2 regions of the Aliidiomarina minuta genome follow, and region 1 is predicted to be linked to the other one. Evidence: predicted binding sites of a transcription regulator. Region 1 holds the regulator's gene; the other holds the start of a gene.
The links. Region 1 encodes FNR, which switches genes on or off when oxygen is low (the NO sensors DNR and NnrR bind a similar motif). Its sites were predicted from a motif close to TTGATCTAGATCAA; they were not measured.

Region 1 (9,021 bases):
TATCGCCATCATGCTGGTTATTCAATTTATGTTTGGTGGTGAATTAAATCTGGAAGAAGGCAACAGCACTCAAATTCTGGGCCTTTTACAATTACTTATTATGCCTCCACTAATGGCCGCTGTTCATATGATGGGGATCCAACATAGTATTGGTAAAAAAAGCCGGGTAAATGATGTCTTTATGTTTCTGAAAAGACCTTTTCCTTTAATTATTACCGCCATTATTACTTCCCTTATCGTACAACTGCCAGGAATGTTTGCTGCAGGCAGTATTTTAGTTTTACTTATTATCGCCTTTTTTTCCATTACGCTCTCTATGGCGCTGCCTTTAGTCGCCGAGTACCAGCTTTCTCCATTGCAGGCAGTAAAAACATCTTTTCTGGTAGTCATTAAACGTTTTTTCGCTTTTGCGACAGTGTATGCCGCGATGCTGGGATTATTTATTGTTGCAGCCATTCCTTTTGGACTGGGCCTCATCTGGGTGGCTCCTATGTATTACAACGTCAAGGGTATTTTATACCGCGAGATTTTTGGTGTTGCGACAGATGAAAATGAGGCTAAAACATCTCATAAAGCAGAAGATAATGACGACAGTGACAACTCAAATACCTGGTCCGCGTGATTTGTAAAGAAACAATAGGTATAGTTGGGTTTCGTTCTCAAGAGGTGTACTGAATGAATTGGCTTTTTAGAATTATAGCAACACTGGTTATTGTAATCGCCGTTATCTATCCGTTTTATGAACAGATTGAAAAGATGGAAGCAGATACTAGCAGAGAGGCAACTGTCACCACCGGATTACCTGCTGTTTATGTAAGTCCGGCAACGACTACTACTGACTTGCCTGACTTTGCGTCTATACGCGATATCACTGAGCGCAAAAAAACATTTTTTGCTTATTTATTACCCGCTATTCATGAAGAGAATCAGCGTATTGAAGAGCAGCGAGTGCATTTGCGTCGTATTCAGGAAAAGCAAAGACTTGGAAAAACATTAACTAATCGAGAGAAAGAATGGCTGAATGAAATGGCCAACTTTTATCGGGTCGAAGAAACTCAGCGAAAAGGTCAAATCGCCGATTTATTGAATCGGGCCGATATTATACCTGATACTTTAATTTTAATTCAGGCCGCTAATGAGTCTGGTTGGGGGACTTCGCGGTTTGCTACGGATGCACTTAATTTCTTCGGCCAATGGTGCTGGACTCAGGGCTGTGGTTTAGTTCCAGCAGCGCGTCCAGACGGACAGGTTTATGAGGTTCGTACTTTTGAAAGTATGGAAGCTTCTGTACGTAGTTATATTCGCAACCTGAATACGCACTTTGCTTATTCTGATTTACGTGGGATACGTTCAGAGCTGCGCGCCAACAATGACGATATCTCCTCGACATATTTAACTCAGGGATTGTTAAGTTATTCTGAGCGTGGCGAGGAGTATATTGAAGAATTAAATCAAATGATACGCATCAATCGTCCTATCATTCTTGAAGTTCAGGAAGAGATTGACTCTTAAGACTTGCCAATATTAACGACATTGATACTCATATCAATGTCGTTATCTTCCTTCTGAAAGACATTACCAGTTATAACCTGCTGATCAAAAGCGGTGTCTCCGTCAATCATGGGAGTTCCCGTTTGTTTAACCCCGGCGAAATCAAATAGTTTATTATCTGTCAGGTGCGATGGCACTACATTCTGCATAGCAGTAAACATGCTCTCAATACGCCCTGGAAACTGTTGGTCCCACTGACGCAACATGTCTTTTATCGACTGCCGCTGCAGGTTTTTTTGCGAACCACAAAGGTTACAGGGAATAATGGGGTACTTCTGAGCATCTGCGTAGACTTGAATATCTTTTTCTTTAACGTAAGCAAGTGGACGAATCACCACATGCTCGCCATTATCACTCACCAACTTAGGCGGCATGGACTTCAGGCTTCCACCATGAAACATATTCAAAAACAGCGTTTCCAACATGTCATCACGGTGATGACCCAGTGCTATTTTGGTAGCTCCCAGCTCTTTTGCGGTACGGTACAGAATACCGCGACGTAAACGCGAGCATAAGGAGCAAGTGGTTTTTCCTTCGGGAATTTTCTCTTTAACAATAGCGTAAGTATCTTCTTCGATAATACGGTAATCTACGCCAGCTTCTTGCAAGTATTGTGGAAGGATATGCTCTGGGAAACCGGGTTGTTTCTGGTCCAGATTAACGGCAATAATTTTAAAAGAAACCGGAGCAACCTGCTGCAGATAACGCAAGACTGAAAGCATAGTGTAACTGTCTTTGCCGCCTGACAGACAAACCATTATTCGGTCGCCTTCCTCGATCATAGCAAAGTCATTAATAGCCTGGCCAACCTGGCGACGAATGCGCTTTTCCAGTTTATTTAAACTATATTGCTGTTTCTGTTGTTGAGACATTATAAACCCTGTAAAGCGTGGGCAGGCGGCGCTGCATCGTTAAAAAGCGCTAGTATACCTGCCCACAGCAAGGGTTTAAATGCTATTCCGCCAGTGGTGATTTAAAGCCTTCGGGTTTTATCGCCAGGACATCACAATTAAGCTGCTCAATCACGTGTTCGGCGGTATTCCCCAACAAGGCGGCAGTAATACCGGTACGACCTATAGTACCTAATACCACCAGTTCGGCATCAAGCTCGTCTGCCAGGGCAGGTATCTGGTCCTCAGGCAAACCTTCGCGTACATGCAGGTTTTCTTCCAGCAGCCTGTGCTCTTCAGCTAATTTGCCTAATGATTCCTGATGATAATTACGCACATTAGCCTGATAATCGCTGGTATCGAATTCTGGAATTTCAATAGCCATGTTCAGCGGTGCAGTGGGGTAACAGTTAACCAGATGTAAGTGGGCCTCCAGCAGTTCACTCATGCCTTTAGCGGATTTAATAATACGTTCATTTAATGACTGATGAGGTTTATCATCGGCGCCGGCATTAACCGCAGCTATAACCTGGCCATGCGGAGGCCATTCATGCTCTTTAACCAGAAGTACGGGGCAGGGGGCTTTACGCAATAAATGCCAGTCTGTAGGCGTAAAAATAACACTCTGCAGTTTATCGTGGCGGTGAGTGCCCTTGATGATAAGATCATGTTTTTGCTCAAGAGAGGTTTTAATAATGGACTCAAACGGCCGATGATGCCAAACCACTTTAATATCCAGCTCCAATCCTCGGGTATCATAATCTTTCAATAAGTCTTCTACCCACTGCTCATGGCCTTCTACCAGTCCCGAACGCATTGATTCTCGTTCTTCACCGGACAACATGGTGGTCATTTCATAGGAAAAGTCATAGATTGAGAGAAAGAGAGTAAGTGAAGCTGACTGCAACCGAGCTAGCTTTAACCCTCTGTTCAGAGCTTTTTGTGAATCCGCAGACGGATCGAGTACAACTAAAATATTCTTATACATAGGGTGTCTCCTGATTGCTTCCCACCTGAGTGTAGCTGATCAAAGGCACTTCGCTATGATGTAGCGCAAGCTCTTAACTGTAAACCCGCTATATCCTGCAACCGCGGGCTGTCTTTAAGGAAAATAAACTTGCCGTCTACCGTAATACAGGATTCTCTGTGCAACTTACTAAGTAGCCGGCTCACCGTTTCTACCGTTAAGCCAAGGAAGTTTCCAATCTCAGCACGAGTCATGCTTAAACGAAATTCACGGGAAGAAAGGCCGCGGCTACGAAAACGTTCTGAGAAGTCGAGTAAAAAAGTAGCCAGGCGTTGTTCAGCACTTTTATTATTAAGTAATGACATCAGTTGTTTATCCGCACTTATTTCACTACTCATTAAACGCATAACCTGGCGCCGCAACAAGGGCAACTGGTCACTCAGGGTCTCCAGGTTTGCATAAGGAATTTCACAGACCATGGATGTTTCCAGTGCTTCAGAGAAACTACAATAAGTGGAGCTGTGAACTGAATCAAAACCAATCAAATCACCGGGCAGATGAAATGCCGTGATTTGAGCATCGCCGTCATTAGAAACGCTGTAGCTTTTGAAGCTGCCGGAGCGCACCGCATACAAGGATCGTAAAGGTTCGCCAGCCTGAAAGATCAGTTCGCCTTTGTGATAAGGGCGTTTGCGCTCAATAATATTATCCAGCTGATTGAGCGATGAGTCATCCAACGTGTAAGGTAGGCATAACTGACTGATACTACAGTTCTGACAATTGATATTGCTTACTACCCGAAAACGTTCTGACATGTTATTTCTTCCTTTAAATCAGTTCCATTGTTGCACAGCAACAGCACAGGTCATGATGCCGTATACCAACAATAAGATACCGGCGACCCAGCGAAAACCAGCAGAAGTCACCAAGGTACTCAGTTTGCGACTAAACACTCCGAAAATCAACATGGAAGGTAAAGTTCCGAGACCAAATGCCAGCATAGTCAGAGCACCGCCCTGGGGACTACCTGACAAAGCGGCCCAGGTTAGTGCGCTGTAGACTAAACCGCAGGGCAGCCAGCCCCACAACATACCGGCAATATACAAACGACCGGCACCGGCATTCGCCGGGAAATACCTTAGCAGGGGTTTAATCAAACGCCATAAATAAGCGCCAACGCGCTCCAGAAAGGCCAATGCCATCCAGACTCTGGTGATATACAAAGCAAGTAATATCATCATCAGTCCAGCTGCGAAACGCACTATAATTAAGGATTGATTGCTCACTTGAGTGATGGCAAAAATAGCGCTACCCAGAATAGCCCCGGCTAGCATATAAGAGGAAATACGCCCCAGATTATAAATCAACAGTCGCCATGGCGATTGATTCAGCCCCATAGCGCCCGCAAGACCACCACACATAGCAATACAGTGTCCACTACCGGCCAGCCCCATCAGAACGGCGGAAACGAGATCAATTTGCTGCATCGTCGTCCTGTTTGTTTGCCTTTTTGTTGTTTTTTTTCTGCGGCTCTTCTTCGTCCAGCAGGATATTCATGCCCTGACGTTCAAGATCATCAAACTGATCGTTACGGACCGCCCACCAGAACAGTGCTATCACCAGAATAACCAGAAGAATAGCGGCAGGCACTGCGATATGAATGATTTCCATGGTTAGCCTCCGCGCGGTTTTTTTAATAAACGTAATGAATTGGAAACTACTATGAGTGAGCTGATTGACATACCCAGCATAGCCCATAATGGACCCACATGACCGGTTACTGCAAGCGGCAGAATAACGGCATTGTAGCCCAGAGCCCAGGCAAAGTTCTGGCGGATAATAGCGCGCGTTAAAGTCCCCGTGTGTAATAACCCCTGCAAGGCATGCAAGCGGCCATTTAAAATGACCACGTCGCTACCAGCTTGAGCCAGCTCAGTGCCGGAAGCAAAGGTCACCGAGGCATCGGCCTGTGCTAACACCGGCGCATCATTAATACCATCCCCGACCATCATTACCGCGCCGTGCTGTTGCAGTTCACGTAAACTTTCCATTTTGTCTTTCGGCTGTAACCCGGCCCGAACATCTTCTATGCCCAGAATTTTGGCCATACTCATAGCCCGGTCCTGATGATCACCGGTCAGCATAATCAGCTTAAAACCTCGTTTCTTAAACCAGTTCACCATATCCAGTGCATCCGGCCTTAACTCGTCATCTACCTGCCAGGCCGCCAGAATTCCTGAACGATCACATAAATACACATTGGCCTGAGGCAGTGGTGACTGAGCATCTGGATGCCATTGCTGAATATAGTTCAAACTGCCTATTCGATAATCCTGCTCTTTATGCAAACCACTCAGTCCCTGACCGGGTTGGTTATCCACGTTGTCCAGCGAGACTTCCTGCACCGCGATCTGCTGGAAAGGGCGGGCCAGCGGGTGTTCCGAATACTGTTCGAGGGAGCGTGCGATAGCACTGTACTGCGATTCATTACCCACTTCCCGGAACCAGCTTTGCACCAGGCTGAAACGCCCTTGTGTCAGAGTGCCGGTTTTGTCCAGGCAGAGCGTATTGACCTTGGGTAATATTTCCAGGATTGCAGCATTTTTGACCAGTACGCCACTTCGGTTCAGGCGATTAATAGCGCCGCTCATCGCGGTCGGAGCTGCCAGAGCCAGGGCACAAGGGCAGGTGGCCACGAGCACCGCAAGGGTGACCCAGAAGGCGTCCGCTGGGGATAACAGCATCCAGCTTAAAAAGGTTAAACTGGAAACAGTCAGGGTGCCTATTACAAAATAACGACCGACAATATCAGCGAGACGGGCAAACCTAGGTTTCTGCTGCATAGCCGTGTCCTGAAGTGAGACAATGCCAGCCAACAAGGTATCCTGATGCGTACTTTTTACTTTCATGATCAGTGGTGACTGCTGATTTACGCTGCCAGCATAAAGACTGTCGCACTGTTGCTTGGCTATTGGCCGGCTTTCACCGGTAAGCAGAGATTCATCACACCAGGCTTGTTCGGAAATCAGTTCACCGTCAACAGGAATCGGTTCACCGGGCTTAACCCGGATTTCATCGTCCATCTGCAGGTATTTGACCATCACACGCTGCCATTCGTCATCATGCCGGCGCTCGGCAAAAGCAGGGATCAGCTTCATCAGGTTGGCAGCATTAGCGACCGCTCGATGTTTGGCCAGCAGTTCCAGGTAGCGGCCAGCCAGAAGCAGGAAGGCGAACATAGAAACACATTCATAATAAACTTCGCCGGTATCAAAAACAGTGGCATAAAAGCTGGCGACAAATGCCAGCATCATAGCCAGAGATACGGGGACATCCATGTTCACAGTACGTGCCCGCAATGCACGGATAGCGTTAGCGAAAAAAGGCTGGCAACTGTAGACAATAACCGGGGCGGTGAACAGCAAAGACACCCACCAAAAATAGAGACGATGCATATCATCAATATCATCGTAATAAAGACCAAAAGCCACCATCATGGTCTGCATAGAAGCCAGCCCGGCGACGCCCAGGCGCATGATATAGCTGCGTCTGGTTTTTTCAAAACTCTGTTCTAAATCGGCTTGCTGAAAAGGCAATGCACGATAGCCAACCTTGTGGATACTGGCCAGAATATCGCTTAGTTTAAGGGTTTCAGGCAACCATTTGACGTTGACCCTGTCCGTTGTCGCATTCACAACCACGTGCTGGATGCCGGACAGGCCTCTTAACTGCCGTTCAATAAGCCAGGCGCAGGCAGCGCAGGTCATGCCTTCTACAGCCAGGGTCACTTCATTGACGTCACCGCTGCGCACAAACTCGCGCTGAATATCCGGATCGTCATAGGCTTTGACCTGCTCATGCAGCGAGTCCAGCTCTTCAGGAACCAGTGCCTGAGGTACGCCTTCATCATCGATTTCACGAAACTTATAAAAATGAATCAGGCCCTGACTGACAATAGTATCGGCCACCGACTGGCAGCCATAACAGCACATAGGTTTGTCTTCACCGTCTATTTCAACGCTTAAGTTCAGTCCGGCGGGAACCGGCTGATGACAATGAAAACAACGCACTGCACTGCTCATAACCAATTAAATACCGTAATTATCAGGAACCAGTGAAAACGCACTGTCCTGTGGTAGTTGCACATTCTGACTGACACGCCATTCGTTGTTAAAGGGTTCTACAATAATGCGCCAGTGACCGGATATTGAACGTGGCAGTTCCTGGCGGTACATACCATCGCCGGAGTGGGGAACCCTTAATTCGAAGTCTTTATCATCCAGTGTCGGGTGATAAAAATTGACCTGCAGGGCGCTCCGGTTTTCAGGTTCAACACCATCAAAACGAAGCTGAATATAATCGTCATCAATCTCCACCAGAAAGGCAATGCCTAAATCTTCAGCGCGGGCTACTTTTTCCAGTTGCAGGTTAATGGTTCTGCCTTCGCGGTAATAATCATCGACCACCATGGATGCCGGGTTTTTATAGATTAACCAGGCAGTTACCCCGCAAGCGGTAATAACGGCTACTTTCATAGCAATAATGTACCAGGGCCAGAAGTGCTTATACCAGGGTTTAGTATCACGGTCTTGGGTTTGCATTTTTTTGTTTTACCTCTGTATGTAACTGCCAATATATTTATAAAAAAGCCCCGCGAACGGGGCTTCCTGCACACTCTGTCCTTGTTGAATCAAGATATTATTAGTCAGAAAGACTTAACACATAACCTGACAGTATCTGTACTTTGTCTTCGCCCAGAATGGTGTCCCAACGCGGCATCACACCATTTCGGCCATAACGCAGTGTTTCTTCAACCGCACGTTGTGAACCGCCATATAACCAGACATTATTGGTCAGGTCAGGTGCGCCCATTGCAGGATTCCCCGTTCCATCCTGGCCATGACATACTGCACAGGCAGCAAACCCTTGCTCACCAGCTCGTGCCAGCTGTCGGTCGACGTTACGGCCACTCAGACTTAACACATAGGCAGTCATTTCACGGATACCCTGTTCACCAAGCTGATCACCAAAAGCTGGCATTTCAGCGACGCGACCTTCCATTAAGGTTTTCTTAATGTCGGCAGGGGAACCGCCCCAGCTAAATATACCATCAGTCAGGTTAGGGAAGCCTATTGAGCCCCTGGCATCTGAACCATGACACTGCGCACAGTTTTGCAGAAACAGGCGCTGGCCGAGACGCAGGGCGTCAGTGTCCTGAGAAATATCCTCAATCGACATTTGCGCATACTGCTGAAAAATAGGACCGTACTGTTCTTCTGCTCGCGCTCGTTCGCGGTCATACTGCACGATCCGTCCTTCTTCTCTTGCCTGCTCAGTTGCCTGACGAGATTCTTCCAAAGAACGAATATCCTGGTTGGAGCTGGACCAGCCTAACAAGCCCTGGAAGTTACCCAGGCCAGGGTAGAGGGCGAGGTATAAAAACGCCCAACCAATGCAAATCCAGAACAAATAAGTCCACCACTTGGGCAACGGGTTATTCAGCTCGCTGATCCCGTCGAATTCGTGGCCCATGTTCTCGCCTTCTTCGACATCCGTATAGTTTGTCATGTTCCAGCGCAGCAAAATGATTAGCGCAATCAAATGGCCTAATGT
Region 2 (9,021 bases), 1.2 Mb from region 1:
TTCTTGCCACTCTTCAGGCAATGGCCGCACTTCGCAGTCCGAGGTCTGATCGCCCCGGGTCCAGGTTGCGCTGTCTCCACGAAAACGAAACTCTGCATTTTCAGCGCGGAACACTTTCCCTACCTGAGTGCCACGATCCAGCCAGCGCGAACTGCGACTATCACTGATAACCACCCGAGCACCATAGAACTGGGCCAACACCTTCTCTCCATCGCAGGTCCACTCACTATAACTGGCACGCTCAGCCCCCGGGTTTCTTTCCAGAATAGGGGTTTGCTGGCACGCAACCAAAGACACTAAGGCACTGGCTGCTAAGATCGGTACTGCTTTCATAATTTCTCTCTCGTTGTCTATGCTATAGACACTTATTTTCGTTACTGGATTCGGCTAGCCAGTGAAGATTTACTTGCAAATAGCAAGTGCAAATAGCAAGCCATCTGAATTTCCTGTTACACTCAATAATGTAAATTCATAATCATAATAATTCAGGAGTTCTCATGGCCAGACTCATAACCTTCTGCCTGGGGGCCGCGCTAACTATCAGCGGTGCTGCACAGGCTAAAGAGATAACGCTACAGGATATAGTAGAAAGTAAACGGGTTAACCAGGCAATTGCCACCGCCAGCGGAAGTCATACCGCGTACACGCAGGTTCGACCACGTACAGCTTATGAGGAAGACGATGGCCCCTCACACGTAGAACTATACGTGCTCGATAAAGAAGGTGAAAGCATTCCTTTTATCACTGGCGAAGTTCGTATCGGTCAGATCGCCTTCAGTCACGATGAAAAATACATACATTACCTGTCCACTCGTGGTGACGATGAACATACCAACCTTTACCGCATTCCGCTGCGAGGTGGTGAATCCAGTAAGCTGCTCAAACACGCAACTGCTATCAGCAGTTTTTCACAGAGCACTGACGGTAGCTGGCTCGCTTTTACCACCCGTGAAGCTGGCCCTGAGAAAGCCGACGAACTAGCCAAAAAAGGTTTTCGTGCCGAAGTCTATGAAGAAGAACTGCGCATGGGCCAGGTCTTTATTCAGGACCTGAACGATAAAGATGCTGAACCTCAGCTCATTGAGCTGGACGAACATGTGCTGTCCGCCAGTGTTCGCCCTGAACATCAACAGCTTTTGCTACGCGTAGCTCCTACTCCCTTTGTCGATGACGACTTAATGCGCAGTTCTTTTGTCATCATTGATACCGAGGGTAACGAGATAGTTCGCCTCAACACTGAAGGTAAGTTAGGGCGTTCTGCGTTTTCAGATGATGGTTCACAACTGGCAGTTATTGGTGCTGAAGACAAACATGACCCGGCAGAAGGGCGTTTATATCATGCCAATCTGGAAACTGGTGAAGTACGTGATCTAGTACCCGGTTACGCAGGCCATATCCGTGATTTGCACTGGCAGGACAACCAGAACCTGTTGTTCATGGGCGAAACTGGCACCGAAACCGAAGTGGTCAGTATAAACCTGCAAAACAATGAGCGCAGCACACTGATTGCAAAAGGTCAGGTAATAATTTCCCGTCTTGCCGATAGTTCAGACAACGGTGACTTGACCCTGCTGGTTAATACACCTGCGCATCCATCCGAGGTTTATCGTCATAACGACGGCAATCTACAACGTCTGACCGACTCTAACCCCTGGTTAGCCGATGTGCGCCAGCCGCGTCAGGAAACCATAGTGCACGAAGCACGTGACGGTCTGCGCCTGGAAGGTATCCTGGTATATCCACTAGACTATCAGGAGGGACAGCAGGTACCCGTGATCATGGCCATCCATGGCGGTCCTGAGGCTCACATACGTAATGGTTGGAATGACCGTTACAGCACCCCAACCTGGTATGCTGCACAGCAGGGATACGCGACTTTCTTTCCGAACTACCGGGGCAGTACCGGGCGTGGTGTGAACTTCAGCAAGCTCGGTCAGAACGATTATGCTGGCAAAGAGTTTGACGATATCGTAGATGCCAAAGAACACCTGGTTGAAATTGGTCTGGCCGATCCGGATCGAGTGGGTATTACCGGTGGTTCCTATGGCGGTTATGCTTCTGCCTGGGGCGCCACTAAACAGACTGAGCACTTTGCTGCCAGCGTGATGTTTGTCGGTATCAGCAATAACCTGTCTAAATTCGGTACTACGGATATTCCAAACGAGATGCACCTGGTGCATGCGCGCAGCTATCCCTGGGATAAATGGGACTGGTATCTGGAGCGCAGCCCTATTTACTGGGCTGAGCAAGGACGTACCCCGCTTCTGATCATGCACGGCAAAGAAGACACCCGGGTTCACCCCAGCCAGTCTATGGAGCTTTACCGCTACCTGAAGGTGCATGACAACGTGCCGGTACGTCTGGTGCTTTATCCCGGCGAAGGTCACGGCAACCAGCGCACAGGTTCACAACTGGATTACGCAGAGCGTCTTATGCGCTGGATGGATTTCTATCTGGTGCAGCAGGCTGAAGGCATTCCGGATCATGAGTTACCTCATGCGGAACGACTGAACGACTAAAATCGTTGAAAGTACTCAAGCCCGGCTTTTAATGCCGGGCTTTTTTGTGGCAGATCAATACAGCTGAGCAACAAATTTCCTAAGCTAGGCTTCTACCCTAACCAAGGAGCTCACATGCCAGGTTTTCATTGGTCACCTGAACTTATTGCTAAATACAATATTAACGGACCCCGCTACACGTCCTACCCAACCGCACTGGCATTGCAGGCTCCTTTTTCTGAACAGCAGGTGCAAGAGGCACTTGAGGGTTCCGATGACCCGCTCAGTCTTTATGTGCATATCCCTTTTTGTCATGAGCTTTGCTACTACTGTGGTTGCAATAAAATAGTTACTCGCCATCAGCATAAAGCCGATACCTATTTAGACGCTTTACAGCAGGAAATGCGTTTCTACAAAACGCGGCTCGGCAAACGTCAGTGCCGTAACCTGCATTTAGGTGGGGGCACCCCGACCTTTCTGACTCTGCAACAATTAACCAGGCTTATGGAAATGCTGGCTGAAGAGTTAGCTTTTGATGCCCACAAAGCCGAAGAAGTCAGTATTGAGATTGACCCCCGTAGTTGTTCAAGAGAAAAATTAAGACACCTTCGCAAACTTGGCTTCAATCGGGTCAGTTTCGGCGTGCAGGACTTTAATGAACAAGTACAGATAGCTATCAACCGGGTGCAAAGTGAAGTACTGGTTGGCAACCTGATAGAGGAAGCCCGAAGCCTGGGTTTTAGTTCTATTAACCTGGATCTGGTATATGGCTTACCGCTGCAAAATACGGATAATTTCAGCTATTCATTGGACAAGGTCATTCAGTTAAATCCAGATCGCATCTCGCTGTTCAGTTATGCACACCTGCCGCAGCGTTTTGCGGCGCAACGTAAGATCAAAGACGCCAGCTTACCATCAGCACAAGATAAGCAGGCTTTGCACTTGCAGGGCATTGAAACCCTGGTTGCAGCGGGTTATCAGTTTATTGGCATGGATCATTTTGCCAAGGCTGATGACAGTCTCGCTCAAGCTCAACGCCAGGGACAGTTACAGCGTAACTTCCAGGGCTACACTACGCATGGTCAGGACGCTCTGTTAGGTTTAGGTGTGTCGTCTATAAGCCAGGTCAATGGCGTTATCTGGCAACATGAAAAAGATTTAAAAGACTATTACCGGCGCATCGAAAATGGACAACTGCCAGTGAATAAAGGCATTCACCTCACCCCGGATGATAAAATAAGAGCCGATTTAATCGCTCAGCTTATATGTCATTTTGAACTGAATAAAAGCGACTTTGCCGCTAAGTGGAGCATTCATTTTGATTTTTACTTTGCATCCAGTCTGGAAAAAATGAAGCCTTATATTGCAGACGGTCTGGTGCAGCTGAGTCATGATTCAATACAGGTAACTAACCACGGAAGGCTTTGGATCCGTATTATTTGCAGTGCCTTTGATGCTTATCTGGAAAACCAGCAGCAACAGTATTCAAAAGTTATTTAAGGAGTATGCAGGTGGGCGCTGAAGGTGTCATCGGCTTCTATTCCCATTGTTTCGCACACATATTGCATAGCCATGAAGGTTTCCGCCAGGGAGCATGAGCCGTTGCTCTTATGCTGAAAGCCGAGCGTGTCCAGTCGGATATGCCAGGTTGGAATCACTCCATGTTGAGCTAACGACTGTTTTACACATTGCTGTGAACAGCCATCTAAAGCCAGAATATTGCGCCCCGAACAGGCTATCTGCACATGTTTAGGCACACGCCCACCCACTCCGGCTATGCTCGACATGCAACCCAGTTCCTGATTGTGCAGCCAAAGTGCCAAATCATTGGCTAACTGCGCCAGGTTGGATGAACCTGAACATGCATAGACTAAAGGTTTGTCGGGTGAATTTTTAACACTCATAACTTGCTCCCTTCAAGAGGTTCCATGGCATCAGTTTATAGCTTTTGCCATATTCCGGATTGACCCATATCAAGGAGCCCACTTCGACAGGCAAATTGAGCTCAGCCAAATGCGGCAATGCCAGTTTGCGCCCGCCCCAGAATCAGCGCATGCACATCGTGCGTGCCCTCATAGGTATTCACCGCTTCCAGGTTCATAACATGGCGTATGACATGATATTCATCGGAAATGCCATTACCACCATGCATATCTCTGGCAGCACGTGCGATATCCAGTGCCTTGCCACAACTGTTTCGTTTGATCAGGCTGATGGTTTCCGGCGCCAGCTGGTCGCTGTCGGCCAGTCTTCCCGCCTGCAGGCAACCTAACAACCCCAGGCTGATTTCGGTCTGCATATCGGTTAATTTCTTCTGTATCAACTGAGTGGCGGCCAGAGGACGGCCAAACTGTTTGCGGTCCAGTGTGTACTGGCGGGCGGCATGCCAGCAGAATTCAGCCGCGCCTAAGGCACCCCAGGCAATGCCGTAGCGGGCTTTATTCAGGCAACTGAAAGGGCCTTTAAGGCCTTTGATATCGGGGAAGATATTGCTTTCAGGAACAAAAACATCCTGCATCGCAATTTCGCCGGTAATGGATGCACGCAAGCTGAACTTACCTTCAATTTTGGGCGCACTCAGACCCGGCATGTCTTTGTCCAGTACAAAACCGCGGATATCGCCGTCCAGCTTAGCCCAGACCACAAACACATCAGCAATAGGGCTATTGGTAATCCACATCTTGCTGCCATTCAGCAAATAACCGCCGTCTACGCGCTGCGCTCTGCTTTTCATGCTCGCAGGATCTGAGCCCGCATCGGGTTCGGTCAAACCAAAACAACCCACCCATTCGCCACTGGCGAGCTTAGGCAAATACTTATCCCGCAAGGCCTGGGTACCAAACTCATAAATCGGATACATTACGAGTGAACTTTGCACGCTCATAGCGCTACGATAACCACTGTCTACCCGCTCAACTTCCCGAGCAATCAAACCATAACTGACATAATTGACACCAGCACAGCCATATTTTTCCGGCAAAGTAGCACCCAGTAAACCCAACGCGCCCAGCTCGGTCATGATCTCGCGGTCGAAAACTTCATTACGGTTTGCCATCAGTATTCGTGGCTGCAACTTATCCTGACAGTAAGCCCGGGCGGTGTCTTCGATCATACGTTCATCATCGCTCAGCATCTGCTCCAGAACGAAAGGGTCCTGCCAGTTAAAAGTCGCCGCTTTACTACTCATTCTGCTTCCTTAATTCTATTTATGATTAACCATCATCCGGAGTATCCGCCCCAGCCTCGGGTTTAATTTCCCGGCGTTCAGTCTGCTGCGCCGCACGCAAACGTTTGCTATCAGTTACAAATCCCCAGCACAGACGAGTATTGTGCAAAACCGCTTGTTTACAAAAGTCCGGGCTGGATGTGGCCGTAGCATCTTCTATCAGAATGACATTGTAATCCCGAAAGCAAGCCTCTTCCATGGTAGTCGTAACGCACTGGTCCGTATTAATACCAGCAAATAATAGAGTACTGAAGCCCTGAGTCCTTAAAATCTGATCCAGGTGAGTGCCGTAAAAGCCACTGGTGCGTACTTTGTCCACAACGACATCCGAATCGCGTTGCTTTTGTTTTAACTCTTCTACAATCTCGGTGCCCCAGGTATTCGAAAGCAAAGCCTTATAATCGTTCATGGACTCGCCAATACCGCGCATTTTGATGCTTTTTTTATACTGATATAAAGTCGGCGGACCTAAATTCCTGAGGTCTTCGCGGTTCGCCCAGCCTATCCAGATAACCCAAAGGTCATGTTCACGCGCCCATTCTAGCGTACGTTGAATTCCAGGAATTGCGCTGCGACAACGTTCGGTAGCAAAACCCGCCTGATCCGCCCAGCCACTCTGACTACAAAAATCATTTTGCATATCAACAATGACCAGAGCCATGCGCCGGGTGTCTTCTATGATGGGAGTTTCATCTGTATGAATGCAGAATAACTTGCCAATGGGGCGATGATGAGGTGAGAGATCTATATGATCTGGCTCCAGATGCCAGCGTTCGCTGCTCGCACCCAGTTGCACACCACCTCGTTCAGTGGATTGATAAATTCTACGCTCTGACATAAGGATCCCCTGCGCTACACAAGTCCGTGCATTTCAGCGTAGGGGATCTTTTTAAAAGCGTCACTGTTAACGCTGTTTTAGTTTCCTAATAACTGCTGCATAACCTGCAGGTAACGGGCCCCTTCTTCACGGACTCTGTCATAATCCATGGTTTCCGAGCCCAGGTGCACTTCCTCAAGCACGTCCGCGGTTTGCGCCAGTTCTGTCTGCAATCGCTCTAAAGCGACTTCCAGCGTATAGGTAAGCTCATGTATCTGTACCATGTTTTCTGCTGATATATCTTCCTGCTGCAAGATAGTTGCTAGCTTTTGGTTATGGCTTTTCAGGTTACTGACAGCCTGCTCCAGCGAGTCTGCTGGCAGCGCTTCATAATGCTCAAGTCTGTCATCATGAGCCGTTGCTGCAGCCCCCCAAAGCAAAGCTGTAACCGCTAATACCCGTGCAATATTTGTCATCATTATCACCTATTCATAAGATCCAGAGGTAAGCAGATGATAATGATTATCATTTATTCATTCAAGCATTAATCAGGTATTTGCAATTACCCGCCAGATATCTTTCCAGCTTGGCTCTTTACCATACATAGTAATACCCAGCCGGAATAACCGCGCCGCCAGCTTACGTGCCCAATACAAGGTGGCCAGCATTAATCCCAGCGCTATCAGCCATTGCCACCAGGGCACGCCTACTTCAGCAACCCGAATTGGCATAGCGGCAAAAGAAGTGAGTGGAAACAGGCTTAAGAAAACAGCCAGTCCGCTGTCTGCCGAACCTATAATGGACAAGCTGACAATCACCGGTAGCATAGGTATAAACATCACAATGCTGCGCGACGAATGATTGGGATCATCAATGGTAGCAGCAAACCCAGCCAGGAAGCTGTTGACCAGTAGCAGCCCCAGCAACAGAAATACTATAGAGTTCAGCAGGATAATCAGACTTAAAGGAATGCTCAGCATGCCTCCTGCCACGATCATATGCATACCATTCATCAGTAGTAGCAACAGCAGGGCCGTAATCAGCATGGATTTAACGCTGTGCATAGTGACCCCGAGTATCTTACCGTCCATCCACTCCTGAGGGTGCAACAAGGTCAGTAGTTGCTCAGTCACACGCTGCTGTTTTTCTTGCGTAATAGCGGACATCAACAGGCCAAAGCCATTCATAACGCCGATAAATAACAGCAATAATATGCCACCGGTAATGAGCCCACGCCCACGCCGTTCTTCTTCTGCCGCAGCCGCATCTTCTTCCTCCAGACGCGAGGTGTAAACCATGTGAATATCCACGTCCTCAGTGTAGAAATCACGCTGCTCCTGAGTCAGTTCTAAAGATTCCAGCTTACGTTGCTGCATCCAGTCGGTCAGCACCGGTCTTACCTGATCCTGCCAGGAGGCGCTTTTCTCAACCTGTAAAGTTAAATCATAACCTTCCACTTCCAGCAGGCCATCCCACTCGTCGCCAAGCGACTGCAGGATACGCTCGCGATCGGCAGAATACATGCGTACAAACTCAACCTGCTGTGCGCGGGGCAACTCGCCCTCGGCTATCACTGCAATGCGTTGTTCGCTTTCAAAAAGACCCATAATGAAAGGCCAGAGCATGGCCAGAATAAAGCCACCGCCCATCAGACCTATAGTCAGCAGCTCCTGCTTCCACTTAAAAAAGCGCAGGAATTCAAAACGCGCGACGCGCAGTACCCGTGTCATATAAACCGATTTCATAGGGTTACCTCCTTGTCCTTCGACGCCTTATTCACGCCCCGCACTGCTGAGAGATACAGGTCATGTAATGGCTGTCGGTAACGACGAAATTCCTGTAGCGGTCCACACTGCGCGGTTTGCTGCAGTAAATCCTGCAAGGAAGCGTTCAAATCCACTTCAGCCGAGTACTGAGTCCGCTCAGTATTGCTCGCATTTAAGTTGTTATAAGGCAGGTTAGCCAGTTCCTGAGGTTCTACTGACTCAGCAAAAGTAAAACGTATATGCTGGGTTTCTGCCAGTTGTTGATGAATGGCATCAATAGGCCCGGATGCTATCACTGAGCCCAGGTTCATCAGTATAAACTGATCGGCTAAACGCTCCACTAGGTCCATCTGGTGGGCACTTAGCAGGATAGTAACCCCAGCTGCTTTTAAGTCTTTAAGTACATCCAGTACATGTTCCTGATTGACCGGATCCAGTCCTGAAAAAGGTTCATCCAGAATCAATACAGGCGGCTTATGCATCAAAGTGGCTATCAGCTGTATTTTCTGTTGATTGCCTTTCGACAATTGCTTTAAGTGCTCATTGGCTCTTTCCGTCAGGTCAAAGCGTTGTAGCCAGATTTCCAGCTGCTCATCTATCTGCTGTTTGCTCAGACCACGTAACTGGCCAATATACACCAGGTTCTGACGCAACGTACGGTCCTGATACAGGCCCCGGTCTTCCGGAAGATAGCCAAAACTGCCATCTGGCAAA

Region 2: a site for FNR is predicted at 4,462-4,475, ahead of CWE09_RS08695 (putative zinc-binding protein). Genes of this name have one in related genera too.

The regions. Positions count from the first base shown of each region.
Region 1 is NZ_PIPL01000001.1:587,634-596,654, forward strand. Features, by position in the region: gene CWE09_RS02820 (DUF2189 domain-containing protein) at 1-622, shown strand, start outside; gene CWE09_RS02825 (glucosaminidase domain-containing protein) at 676-1,512, shown strand; gene ttcA (tRNA 2-thiocytidine(32) synthetase TtcA) at 1,509-2,423, opposite strand; gene uspE (universal stress protein UspE) at 2,506-3,429, opposite strand; gene fnr (fumarate/nitrate reduction transcriptional regulator Fnr) at 3,483-4,223, opposite strand; gene CWE09_RS02845 (sulfite exporter TauE/SafE family protein) at 4,242-4,895, opposite strand; gene ccoS (cbb3-type cytochrome oxidase assembly protein CcoS) at 4,882-5,079, opposite strand; gene CWE09_RS02855 (heavy metal translocating P-type ATPase) at 5,082-7,490, opposite strand; gene CWE09_RS02860 (FixH family protein) at 7,497-8,009, opposite strand; gene ccoP (cytochrome-c oxidase, cbb3-type subunit III) at 8,110-9,021, opposite strand, start outside.
Region 2 is NZ_PIPL01000001.1:1,803,661-1,812,681, forward strand. Features, by position in the region: gene CWE09_RS08680 (hypothetical protein) at 1-333, opposite strand, end outside; gene CWE09_RS08685 (S9 family peptidase) at 498-2,519, shown strand; gene hemN (oxygen-independent coproporphyrinogen III oxidase) at 2,634-3,998, shown strand; gene CWE09_RS08695 (putative zinc-binding protein) at 3,995-4,402, opposite strand; gene CWE09_RS08700 (acyl-CoA dehydrogenase) at 4,504-5,685, opposite strand; gene CWE09_RS08705 (cysteine hydrolase family protein) at 5,711-6,562, opposite strand; gene CWE09_RS08710 (DUF6746 family protein) at 6,640-7,020, opposite strand; gene CWE09_RS08715 (ABC transporter permease) at 7,090-8,286, opposite strand; gene CWE09_RS08720 (ABC transporter ATP-binding protein) at 8,283-9,021, opposite strand, start outside.